Linked DNA regions of Amorphoplanes digitatis. The main gene of each other region encodes a partner of the protein of the gene in region 2 in a complex. Links are inferred from orthologs where the notes say so. Each region holds a gene or a part of one and is shown on either strand. Other genes may lie near its edges.

Region 1 (5,092 bases), 5.8 Mb from region 2 along the record:
GCGGCGAGTGCGGTGCGGTCGGGCCCTGCGGTGCGAAGGCGCCGAAGTAGTCGTAGGTCATCGGGTAGACCATGTTCAGCTTCGAGATGCCCGACGCGTAGTCGGCCGCGTCCAGCTTGCCGCCGTTCGAGCCGTCGGCCGAGACCGCCGAGGTGATCAGGAAGTTCTGCCCGAACTTGGTGCGCAGCGCGCTGATCACGTTGTTGTAGGAGGCCGGGCCGCTGGCGTCGCAGGACAGGCCGCAGGCGTTCGGGTACTCCCAGTCGATGTCGATGCCGTCGAAGACGTCGGCCCAGCGGGAGTCCTTGACCAGGTTGTAGCAGGAGTTCGCGAACCCGGTCGGGTTGGCCGCCGCCTGGGTGAAGCCGCCGGACCAGGTCCAGCCGCCGAACGACCAGATCACCTTGATGTTCGGGTACGCCTTCTTGAGCTTGCGCAGCTGGTTGAACGAGCCGCGCAGCGCGCCGGCATCCCACGTGTCGGCGACGCCGTCGACGCTGTCCGCCGCCGTGTATGCCTTGTCGTAGTCGGCGTACGAGTCACCGATCGTGCACTGGCCGCCGGTGGTGTTGCCGAAGGCGTACAGGATGTGGGTCAGCTTGGCGGCCGAGCCGCTCGTCACGATGTTCTTGACGTGGTAGTTGCGGCCGTAGACGCCCCACTGTGCGAAGTAGCCGACGACGGCCTTGCCACCCGGCGGCGTGGTCGGCGGCGTGGTCGGCGGGGTCGTGGGCGGGGTCGTGGGGGGTGTGGTCGGGGGCGTGGTGGGCGGCGTGGTCGGGGGTGTGGTGCCGCCGCAGGCGCCGTTGTCGATCCAGACGTCCCACTGACCGCTGTGGGTGTCGGGGCTCTCGTTCTGGGTCCACCACTTGGCGGTGAAGTTCTTGCCGGACTGTGACGCGGTCATGTCCTTGGTGTAGACCGCGGTGGGGCTCCAGGCGGTGGCACAAGCAGCGGCAGCCGACGCGTGCACCATGGGCATCGCAGCGGTCACGACCGCCACGACGGCCCCGGCCCACAAGGCGCGGCGGAGGGATTTCATCACTGCGTCTCCTCAAGAACAGTTAGGAAACCTTCCAAAGGGAAGTTGAAGAGACGGTAGTCATATCTATGAACTTCAGTCAAGAAGGTCAACGCGGAATAAGCGCGGCGTTAACTTTTCGGAGTTGGAAGCGACGGCGTGCACTCACTCGGCCACTGCGCGTAGTCTGCGGTCATGACCATCTTCGACGTCGACATCGACGCACTCTCCGGCGGATCGGCCGATATGGACCGCTACCGCGGCCAGGTCGTCCTGGTGGTCAATGTGGCCTCCAAGTGCGGACTCACTCCCCAGTACGCCGGCCTGGAGCAGCTGCACGGCACGTACGCGGACCGGGGCCTGGTCGTCCTCGGTGTCCCGTGCAACCAGTTCGGCGGCCAGGAGCCGGGCAGCGCCGCGGAGATCGAGGACTTCTGCCAGGTCAACTACGGCGTCACGTTCCCGATCACCGAGAAGGTCGAGGTCAACGGCCCCGGACGGCACCGCCTCTACCAGGAGCTGGTCGGCGACGGCCCTGACATCGGATGGAACTTCGAGAAGTTCCTGGTCGCCCCCGACGGCGAGGTAGCCGCCCGCTTCGGCCCGCGGACCGAACCGCAGGACGGCGAGGTCGTCGCCGTCATCGAGAAACTGCTCCCCCGCTGAGCGGCCGATGAGCATCCACGTGATCGGCGTCGACGCGTACGCCCTCGGCTGGGTGGGTGTCGAGCTGCGCGACGGTGCCTTCGGCCGGGCGATGCTGGCGTCCACGCTCTACGAGATCGTCGCGGGCAGCTCCGGCGCGGCGGTGATCGGCGTCGACATCCCCCTCGGCATGCTCCCCGACCGCTGGCGCGCGGCCGACACCCTCGCCGCCGACCAGCTCGGCCCGCGGCGCAGCAGCGTCTTCCGGGTGCCGCCGAAGGCCGTGTGGCAGGAGGGCGACTTCGCCGCCGCCAACCGGCTCTGCCGCGAGCTGACCGGCGCCGGGCTGAGCCGCCAGTCGTGGGCGCTGCGCCCGAAGCTGCTCGAGGCCAACGCCATCTGGGAACGGCACCCGGGCCTGCTCTTCGAGGCACACCCCGAGGTGTCGTTCCGGCAGATGGCCGGCGAGCCGCTCGCGTACGCGAAGAAGACCTGGACCGGGCAGGCCCGGCGCCGGGAGTTGCTCGCCCGGCACGGCATCGTGCTGCCCGACCACCTCGGCCCGGCGGGTCAGGCGCCGCCGGACGACGTGCTGGACGCGGCCGCGGTGGCGTGGAGCGCGCACCGGATGGCGACGGGTGCGGCGCTGAGCCACCCGAGCCCCCCGGAGGAGAACAACGGCACCCGCATAGCCATCTGGTATTAGGCCTGCGCGGCGATCTCCCGCGCTCGGTCCCGGGCCGCCTCCAGCGCGGCCAGCAGGGCCGCGCGCACGCCGTGGTTCTCCAGCTCGCGGATCGCCGAGATCGTCGTGCCCGCGGGCGACGTGACGGCCTCGCGCAGCTTCACCGGGTGCTCACCCGAGTCGCGCAGCATGATCGCGGAGCCGATCGCCGTCTGCACGATCAGCTCGTGCGCGACCTGGCGCGGCAGCCCGAGCAGGATCCCGGCGTCGATCATCGCCTCGACCAGCAGGTAGAAGTAGGCCGGGCCCGAGCCGGACAGCGCCGTGACGGCGTCCTGCTGCGACTCCGGCACCCGGATGGTCGCGCCGAGCGGCTTGAACATCTCCTCCGCGACGGCCAGGTGCTCGCCGGTCGCGTGCGAGCCGGCCGAGATCGCCGTCATCGCCTGGTCGACGAGCGCCGGGGTGTTCGTCATGACCCGCACGACCGGGGTGCCCTCGGGCAGCCGGGCCGCGAAGAAGCCGGTCGGCAGGCCCGCGCAGAGCGAGATGATCAGCTTGTCCGCGGGGATCTTCGGACCGATCTCGCTCAGCAGCGCGTCCGCGTCCTGCGGCTTCACCGCGATGGCCAGCACGTCCGCCTCGGCGACGGCGGTCGCGTTGTCCACCGCCCGGACGCCGTAGCGCTCCCGCAGCTCCTCGGCGCGGGCCTGGCGGCGGGCGGTCACGAGCAGCCTCTCCGCGGGCCAGCCCGCGCGGAGCAGGCCGGACAGCACCAGCTCACCGATCTTGCCGGCGCCGAGCACCGCGACGACAGTCATGCGTCCTCCCGATCAAAGAGGAAAGGGCGGGCGTCTGGCAACGCCCGCCCTTTCAACCAGTGCGATGCTCAGCTGCCGAAGAAGACTTCGGCCTCGTCGTACCGTTCGATCGGAACGGTCTTGAGCTCGCCCGTGCCGTCGGCGAGCGGGACCCGGACGATGTCGGTGCCGCGCAGCGCCATCATCTTGCCGAAGTCACCCTCGTGCACGGCGTCGATCGCCTGGAGGCCGAACCGGGTCGCGAGCACCCGGTCGAACGCGCTGGGCGTGCCGCCGCGCTGGATGTGACCGAGAACGACCGTGCGGGCCTCCTTGCCGGTCTTCTCCTCCAGCTGCTGCGCCAGCCACTGGCCGATGCCGCCGAGGCGGACGTGGCCGAACGCGTCGAGCTCCTGGTTGTGCAGCACCATCTGGCCCTCGAGCGGCTGCGCGCCCTCGGCGACCACGACGATCGGGGCGTACTCGACCTGGAAACGCTTGGTCACGTACGTGGCGACCTGGTCGACGTCGAAGTTGCGCTCCGGCAGCAGGATGACGTTGGCGCCGCCGGCGAGGCCGGCGTGCAGCGCGATCCAGCCGGCGTGCCGGCCCATGACCTCGACCACCAGGGTGCGGTGGTGCGACTCGGCCGTGGTGTGCAGCCGGTCGATGGCCTCCATCGCGATGTTGACCGCGGTGTCGAAGCCGAAGGTGTAGTCGGTGGCGTTGAGGTCGTTGTCGATCGTCTTCGGCACGCCGACGACGTTCACGCCCAGGTCGTTGAGCTTGGTCGCGACGCCGAGGGTGTCCTCGCCGCCGATCGCGACCAGCGCGTCGACGCCCTGCTCGGCCAGGTTGGCCTTGATCCGCTCGACACCGCCCTCGATCTTGAAGGGGTTGGTACGGGAAGAGCCGAGGATGGTGCCGCCGCGCGGCAGGATTCCCCGGACCTCGGCGATGCCGAGGGGCTTCGTGAGGCCCTCAAGGGGGCCCTTCCACCCGTCGCGGAATCCGACGAACTCGTGTCCGTAAGTGGCAACGCCCTTACGGACGACGGCCCGGATCACCGCGTTCAGACCGGGGCAGTCGCCGCCGCCGGTGAGCACGCCGATGCGCATGATTACTCGTCCTCCCTGATCGGGTCGCGAGATGCCCGTCTCCCTGGGGAATCGGTCATCCGGCTGCACTGCCGGGTCCCGGGGCGGGTCGCAAACGCACTGTAGTCGTCGGGTCCGGCCAGGGCCAAAGCGCCCCGCGGTTACTCGCCGGTAATATTCCTGACGAGCAAAGGGTTTCCGGTGCCGGCGGCACCCGCGTGGGCGCCCGGCCGGCGGTCACTTCCCGTCACCTCGCGATGGATCTGGCCTCGGTCATGGCGTTCCATCGGGCGAGGTTGTGCTTCGCGTCCACAAGCGCGTCGTGGCGGCCCTGCGCGGTCGGCAGCGCCGGCCGGCCCAGCTCGTCCCAGAGCTGGCGCAGGTCCTTGGTGAAGCGGGGGATCTCGCGCGGCAACGCCGGCATCGCACCCCACAGCTGGGCGAGCGCCACGTGGTCGTAGGCCGCGTACCAGGCCCACAGCTCGATCTGCTCGTCGCGGCCACGCACCGGTTCGCGGAGGAACTCGTAGAGGTCGTCGCGGATGCGCTCGCGCGAGCGCCAGGCCGGGTCCGCCGGGGACGGGAGCTTGTCGAGCACGTTGCGGCGCACCCAGGGCACCGCACGGGAGTCGTCGAACTGGGTCGAGACCGCGTAGAACTCGCGGCCGAACTCGTCGACGACGCCGATCGACACGAGGTCGACCACGCGGCCGTCCTCGATGAATTCGCAGTCATAGAAATACCGGTAGGCCATCGCGGACCATCCTCGCCTATGGCCGCCCGGTCGTCTCCGCCAGGGCCTCCCTGGCCCGCGCCAGCGCCGCGCGGGTCACCTCGCGGGCAC
Region 2 (7,483 bases):
CATGCAGCCCAAGGCGATGCTCTTCGACGAGCCGACCAGCGCGCTCGACCCCGAGATGGTCGGCGAGGTGCTCGACGTCATGACCTCGCTCGCCCGCGAGGGCATGACGATGGTCGTCGTCACCCACGAGATGGGCTTCGCGCGGCACGCCGCGAACCGGGTCGTCTTCATGGCCGACGGCCAGCTTGTCGAGTCGGCGCCGCCCGCCGAGTTCTTCGAGAACCCCAAGAGCGAGCGGGCCCGGGACTTCCTCTCCAAGATCCTCACTCATTGAGTGTCCACACCGGACACCCCTCTTCCGGTTTCCGACAAGTCACTTGAAGCATCAGCACGATACGAGCACGTTCACGTTGTTGCAGTTTCCAGCAGGAGGAGCAGGACGATGCGCATCAACCGTATGACGGCAGTGGCCGGGGCGTTCGCTCTGGTAATGGCCGCCGCAGCATGTGGCGGGGACGACAGCGGGTCGGACACGGCGGCCAGCGGCATCGTCGGCAAGGCCGGCAGCGACAAGAAGCTGGTCTTCGGTGTGAAGGCCGACCAGCCGGGCCTCGGCCTCCAGACCGGCAGCACCTACACCGGCTTCGACATCGAGATCGCGAAGATCATCGCGAAGGGCCTCGGCGTACCGGAGTCCGGCATCGAATACAAGACGACCGTGTCGTCCAACCGTGAGCCCTTCATCCAGCAGGGCCAGGTCGACGTGGTCGTGGCGACCTACACGATCAACGACGAGCGCAAGAAGGTCGTCAACTTCGGCGGCCCCTACTACGTCGCCGGCCAGGACCTGCTCGTCCCGGTCAACTCGACGATCACCGGCCCCGAGTCGCTGGCCGGCAAGAAGGTCTGCTCCGTCTCCGGCTCCACGCCGGCCAAGCGGATCCAGACCGAGTACAAGGACGCCAAGCTCCAGCAGTTCGACTCGTACTCCAAGTGCGTGACGGCGCTGGCCGGCGGCCAGGTGGACGCGGTCACCACCGACGACATCATCCTGGCGGGCTACGCCGCACAGGACCAGTACGCGGGCAAGTTCAAGGTCGTCGGCAAGCCCTTCAGCTCGGAGCCGTACGGCATCGGCGTCAAGAAGGAGGACTCCGAGGGCTGCAACAAGATCAACGAGATCCTGAAGGCCGCCGCGGCCGACGGTTCCTACAAGGCCGCGTGGGACAACACGCTCGGCAAGAGCGGCAAGCCGGCGCCGGAACTCGACGTCACCAAGCTCACCAACTGCAGCTGATCTTCATCTGAGCGGGCGGGGCCGGCAGCGCCGGCCCCGCCCGCCTGCCGCGGCGCGAGGAAGCGAGGACGATGGACGTCTTCTCCGACCCCACAAACTTCGACGTGTACGTGACGGGATTCCTCTGGATCCTGAAGCTGACCGCGGCCGGCACCGTGGGCGCCCTCATTCTCGGCGTCCTGCTCGCCGCGATGCGGGTGTCGCCGGTGCCCGTGCTGCGCGGCTTCGGCACCACCTGGGTCAACACGTTCCGGAACACACCACTGACGCTGATCATCTTCTTCTGCTACTTCGGCCTGTTCTCGACGCTCGGCGTCAAGCTGTCGGACGACATCGACCGCAACAACTACTGGCTCGGCGTGATCGGCCTGTCGGTGTACACCGCCGCGTTCGTCTGTGAGGCGATCCGCTCGGGCATCAACACCGTCCCGCCCGGGCAGGCCGAGGCGGCCCGCGCGATCGGCATGTCCTTCTTCCAGACCCTGACGATCATCGTCCTCCCGCAGGCGGCCCGGGCGGTGATCGCGCCGCTGGGCAGCATCTTCATCGCCCTGGCGAAGAACTCGACGATCGTCGGCACGATCGGCCTCGCGGAGTCCTCGAACGCGATGAAGGAACTCATCAACGCGAACGGCGACCAGGTCATCGCGATCTTCCTCGTCTTCGCGGGAACGTTCGCGGCCGTCCTGATCCCCACCGGCTACGCCTTCGGCTGGCTGGCCAACCGGATGGCGGTCAAGCGATGAGCGAGCTTGCGAGCGAATCATCAACTCCGTCCAAGGCTCATGACATCGCCGGAGCGCTAGCGGAGGCGATGGCATGAGCACCGACGCCGTCCTGTACGACCACCCGGGGCCAAGGGCGAAGATCCGCAACGGGATCCTGACCGTGGTGTTCGGCATCGCCCTGCTGGCGCTGCTGTACTGGGTCTACCTGAAGTTCGACGAGAAGGGTCAGTGGGCGGCGGCGCTGTGGGAGCCGTTCACCGAGTCGTCGACCTGGACGGACTACCTGCTGCCCGGCCTCTGGAAGACGGTGAGCGCCGCCGCCGTCGCGATGGTGCTCTCGCTGATCTTCGGCCTGGTCTTCTCGGTCGGGCGGCTCTCCGACCACCGGTGGCTCAGCGTGCCGTCCGGCATGGTCGTGGAGTTCTTCCGCGCCGTACCGCTGCTGCTGCTGATGTTCTTCATCTTCTACGGCGTCCCGTTCATCACCGAGTCGCCGATGCCGCCGTTCTGGGCCGTGGTCGCCGGCCTCACGCTCTACAACGGTTCGGTGCTGGCGGAGGCGTTCCGCGCCGGCATCAAGTCGGTGCCGCGCGGGCAGAGCGAGGCCGGCTACGCGATCGGCTTGCGCAAGAGCCAGGTGATGCAGGAGATCCTGATGCCGCAGGCGGCCCGGGCGATGCTCCCGGTGATCGTCAGCCAGCTGGTCGTCCTGGTGAAGGACACGGCGCTCGGCTACATCATCGGCTACGCGGAGCTGCTCCAGAGCGTGAACAACCTGGCGGCGAACTTCGGCAACATCGTCGCGGCCGCCATCGTCGCGGCGATCATCTACATCGCCGTGAACGCGTCACTGACGGCCTTCGCCGGCTGGCTGGAGCGCCGCACCCGGCGCAAGGGCAAGGCCCCGAAGTCCGCCGACCCGGTACCGGTCGGCGCCGTCGAGCCCATCGGCGACTAGCGGTTTCGTTGCTGACGCCGGGCGCCTACGCGTCCGGCGTCAGCGCGCCAGCTCGGTGACCCGCGACTCCCGGACGACCGTAACCCGGATCTGACCCGGATAGGTCAGCTCCTCCTCGATCTGCTTCGCCACATCCCGGGCCAGAACAGCCGCGCCGATGTCGTCCACGTCCTCCGGCCGCACCATCACCCGGATCTCGCGGCCCGCCTGCATCGCGAAGACCTTGTCGACGCCGACCTTCCCGGCGGCGATCTCCTCGATCCGCTCGAGGCGCTTCACGTACGCCTCCAGGCTCTCCCGCCGCGCGCCCGGCCGGCCGCCGGAGCACGCGTCCGAGGCCTGCGTCAGCACCGCCTCGATCGTCTGCGGCGGCACCTCGTTGTGGTGCGCCTCGATCGCGTGCACGACGTCCTCGGACTCGCCGTACTTGCGGGCCAGGTCCGCCCCGATCAGCGCATGGCTGCCCTCGACCTCGTGGGTCAGTGCCTTGCCGATGTCGTGCAGGAACGCCGACCGCTTGATCGTCGGAACGTCGAGGCGCAGCTCGGCGGCCATGATGCCGGCGATGTGCGCCGTCTCGACCAGGTGCTTGAGCACGTTCTGGCCGTAGCTGGTGCGGTACCGCAGCCGCCCGAGCAGCGTCGCCAGCTCGGGGTGGATGTCGGTGATGCCGACGTCGACGAGCGCCTCCTCGGCCGCGCGCTCGCAGAGCCGCTCGACCTCGTTCTTGGCGCTGTCGAAGACCTCCTCGATGCGGTGCGGATGGATCCGGCCGTCCAGCACCAGCTTCTCCAGCGTCAGCCGGCCCACCTCACGGCGTACCGGATCGAAGCAGGAGAGAAGGACCGCCTCGGGGGTGTCATCGATGATCAGATTGACCCCGGTCGTCGATTCGAACGCCCGGATGTTGCGGCCCTCGCGGCCGATGATCCGGCCCTTCATCTCGTCGCTCGGCAGGTGCAGGACGCTGACCACGCTCTCCGCGGTCTGTTCGCTGGCGATGCGCTGGATCGCGTCGACGACGATGTGCCGGGCCCGGGTGTCGGCGGTGTGCTTCGCCTCGCTCTCGATGTCGCGCACCAGGATCGCCGCCTCGCGCTTCGCCTGGTTCTCGATGTTCTCGATCAGCTCGACCCGGGCCGCGTCCGCGGTCAGCCCGGCGACCCGCTCGAGCTCGCGGCGGCGAGCCTCCTCGGCGCCGGTGAGCGCGGACTCCCGGACGGTCAGCGCGGCCTCGCGGGCCGACAGATCGGTGTCCATCGCGACGAGCCGCCGCTCCCGCTCGACGAGCCGCTCGACCTCGTCGGCGTGCAACCGCTCCCGCTCGTCGATCCGGGCGGCGCGCCGCTCGACCTCGGCGGCCTGTTCCTTGGCCGTGGCGTTCAGCAGGGCGACCTCGCGCTCGCCGCTGCGCCGGGCGGCGGTACGCACCTGCTCCGCGTCGGACTCGGCCTGGCGGTGTGCGTGCTCGAGGATCGTGTCGGCCTCGCCGTGCGCGTCCTCGAGGACCCGGCGTGCCTCGGCCCGCGCCGCGGTCGCCTCGGCCTTGGCGGCGGCGGCCTCCGCCCGTACGGATGCGGCCTTGGCGTTCGCGTCGTCGACCTTGGCCATGGCATCGTCGACGGTCTGCTCACGACGGTCCCGGTCGGCGGTCTTGCTCTCCTGGAGTTGACGCAGCGCGCGAGCGCCGAGCACCAGTCCGACCACCACGAAGGCTGCGAGGACGACGACCGCCATCACGAGCACCCAGATCACGCTCGTGGTCATCTCGCCGCGTCTCCCCTCGCTGCGGCGCATGGCTGCGCCGGCTGTGTAGGGATGCCCGACCAAAGGCGGCTGAGCGCGGGCATGTTCAGCCAACGGCGCCTATCTCAGCGTCGAGGACCGACCGCCGGGCATGTCTGGCCACCGCCCGCGCGGTCTGCGGGCGGAGGAGGCATCGATGGCGCCCCACGCCGTAAGTGATGCCGTAATGTGATGCGATCTATATTGTGCGCTTAGCCTGCGATGGTCGAGCAAACCTTGTGTAACGCGAGGCTAGGTCGCGAGTGCCGGTTCGGTCAAGGACTCATGATTCGGCAGAGGACGGGACGCTTGGCACAGACCCGCTCACGCCCTGCTCAAGTACGTTGGGGGGCAATTCAGGCGTAGCGGGCCCAGATGTCACGCATGGGTTCCCATTTCTCCCCGCTGCCTTCCTTCCAGAACGCCAGCAGGTAGGCGGCTATGGGGGTGGAGCTGTCGTCCCACCAGATGCCGCTGACGGTCTTGCCCGACGCTTGGTAGGCGAACTCCACGTAGTTGCCGTTCGTCCGCCCGGATGGAGTCGCCCGCTCCACGGCGGGGCCGACCCCTGGGGTGAGCTCGCGGGCATCGACGTTCTGCCCGAGCGTCTCGACGCGCGCCTTGTCCCGGTCGGCGGTGGTGGCGTACTCCACGAAGATGACGCTCATGGCGTCCATCTCGCAGCGGACCCGGGCCTTCTCGGCCTTGTTGACCGTGGGGCCGTCCGGGTCGCCGCTGCGGAGACAGCCGGAGAGGTGAGGAAGCCAGCCCTGTGCGAGGGGAGCCAGGCCGCCGGACAGCTTCGGCTGGTTGATGGCGATCTGATTCTGCTCGTACGGCCCCAGGGCCGGTGCGGCGCCGGCGGTCGCCGCCGGGGCACCGGCGCCGGCCGGCTCACGACCGCCGGCGGTCGACCGGCCGAGGAACCAGCCGCCGGTGCCGAAGACAAGCAGGCCGACCGCGAGGCCGGCGAGGGCTGGGAGCACGAAGCGGCCGCGGGGCTGCTTCGGGGTGGGCTCGATACGCGGGCCACTGCCGAACGCCGGCGCCACCGAGAAACCGTAGGGGTCTGATGGGCCACTGCCTGAGACCGGATCTGCGCCGGACCAGCTCGGCGGGCTTGAGGCGCTGTAGTCCTCCCCGTAAGCCGGACCACCACCCGAGGTCGGGGCCGCACCATATGCCGGGCCGCCACCCGAAGTCGGGGCCGCACCGTAAGCCGGGCCGCCACCCGAAGTCGGGGCCGCACCATATGCCGGGCCGCCACCCGAAGTCGGGGCCGCACCGTAAGCCGGGCCGCCACCCGAAGTCGGGGCCGCACCATATGCCGGGCCGCCACCCGAAGTCGGGGCCGCACCGTAAGCCGGGCCGCCACCCGAAGTCGGGGCCGCACCGTAAGCCGGGCCGCCACCCGAAGTCGGGGCCGCATCATGTGCCGGGCCGCCACCCGAAGTCGGGTGGGGTTCGTTCGGCTGTTGCGGGCCTCGGTGGAACGGGCCGTATGCCGGACCGCTACCCGAGGCCCGGGCCGCACCGTATCCCGGAACCACTCCCGAAGTCGGGGTCGCACCGTGAGCCAGATCCCCGGCCGAAGTCGGATTCGGACCATGCGCCGGGCCGCCACCCGAGGCTGGGGCCGCACTGTGTGCCGGACCCCCGCCAGTAGTCGGATGGGGTTCGGTCGGCTGTCGCGGGCCGCGGTGGAACGGGCCGTAGCCGTATTGCTGATTGCTCCCGGCGTTGTCGCCGGTGAGGTTCGGAGAGGGCTGGTTCTCGGCGGCGGCGAACCGCGGGCCGTAGTGCGGGGTGGCGGTCGCGGGGTCGGTCGTCGGCACTGCGTCCCCCGCTGGACTACCTGTCGGGGAGAATTCGGCTGCCTGACCAGCGATGGGAGCCGTCACGCCCGCCGGGCCAGTGACCGGAGCCGTCACGCCCGCCGGGCCAGTGACCGGAGCCGTCACGCCCGCCGGGCCAATCGCCGGACCCGTCACGCCCGCCGGGCCGGTCGCCGGCGCTGGCTCGTAGGTCGGTGCAGGCCCGGATGTCGGCACGGCCAGAGACGTCGGCGCGGGCCCGATGGTCGGGCCGCTTGGAGGTACGGATCCGCCGTAGGGCGCAGTGACCGGCGGGTGGGCGACTGGCGAGTGAGCGATCGGCGAGTGAGCGACCGGCGGCTGCCCAACCGGCGGGTGATTGACCGGCGGGTGATTGACCGGCGGGTGATTGACCGGCGCGGTCGGGTCTTCCTCGCCAGGCCTCCGAATATCCATCGACACTCTCAGATTGGCAGTGACGTCTGCCGGATCGTCGGGCATCGGTGCGGGAGTTCCGTCTTGGCGCTCTTCCGGTGGATACCCGGAGGGCGCCGCGTGCACATGGCCCTCCCTTGGACCGGACAGGGCCTGGCTGTCCGGCGGGACAGAATGCTGACCAGGGATTTCGTCGCCGGAGTGCGGTGGCGAAACGGCGCCCTCGGGCGAACCGCCGGGCGCGACCTGCGGGACGACCTGAGCCGTCGCGTCGGGGCTCTCGTGGAGGGAGCCACCATCGCGCCGAGCTGGGTGGAAGTCGTCTGTCACCACGCAGCAGATTACCAGTCCGAGGCCATTGGCGACGCCCTGCGAGATCCACCGGCGACAATGGACCCGCAGCCCGGGAGGGGACCACGGGTCCGCTGTCGTACAGGTGTCACCCGAGTCGATCGAGCCGAACACCAACGCATCTGGCCTCGTCAGCGCCCCTGTACCGACGATGCGAAGCGAGGAACATTGCCCG

Evidence for each region. Proteins that work in one complex are often made in the same cells at the same time.
Region 1: rny (region 2) and BJ971_RS30310 share a complex: the UniProt entries of both Bacillus subtilis proteins name them as parts of the possible RNA degradosome complex. The link is inferred for Amorphoplanes digitatis from one-to-one orthologs.

What each region holds. Positions count from the first base shown.
Region 1 is NZ_JACHNH010000001.1:6,936,303-6,941,394, forward strand. What follows is about bases 2,256-5,092. They hold BJ971_RS30310 (6-phosphofructokinase), read right to left. Parts: upstream 4,270-5,092; coding sequence 3,241-4,269; downstream 2,256-3,240. Other genes in these bases: BJ971_RS30300 (DUF429 domain-containing protein), read left to right, coding at 2,256-2,372; proC (pyrroline-5-carboxylate reductase), read right to left, coding at 2,369-3,172; BJ971_RS30315 (polyadenylate-specific 3'-exoribonuclease AS), read right to left, coding at 4,496-5,002; BJ971_RS30320 (phosphotransferase enzyme family protein), read right to left, coding at 5,019-5,092. Outside these bases: BJ971_RS30290 (glycosyl hydrolase family 18 protein), read right to left, coding at 1-1,045; BJ971_RS30295 (glutathione peroxidase), read left to right, coding at 1,217-1,687; more of BJ971_RS30300, read left to right, coding at 1,695-2,255. UniProt on the Bacillus subtilis protein: Catalyzes the phosphorylation of D-fructose 6-phosphate to fructose 1,6-bisphosphate by ATP, the first committing step of glycolysis.
Region 2 is NZ_JACHNH010000001.1:1,120,823-1,128,305, reverse strand. The notes cover bases 2,327-5,299. They hold rny (ribonuclease Y), read right to left. Parts: upstream 4,691-5,299; coding sequence 2,963-4,690; downstream 2,327-2,962. Other genes in these bases: BJ971_RS05185 (hypothetical protein), read right to left, coding at 5,065-5,299; BJ971_RS05195 (amino acid ABC transporter permease), read left to right, coding at 2,327-2,923. In the rest of the region: BJ971_RS05210 (amino acid ABC transporter ATP-binding protein), read left to right, coding at 1-274; BJ971_RS05205 (glutamate ABC transporter substrate-binding protein), read left to right, coding at 383-1,237; BJ971_RS05200 (amino acid ABC transporter permease), read left to right, coding at 1,309-1,983; more of BJ971_RS05195, read left to right, coding at 2,057-2,326; more of BJ971_RS05185, read right to left, coding at 5,300-5,760. UniProt on the Bacillus subtilis protein: Endoribonuclease that initiates mRNA decay. Initiates the decay of all SAM-dependent riboswitches, such as yitJ riboswitch. Involved in processing of the gapA operon mRNA, it cleaves between cggR and gapA.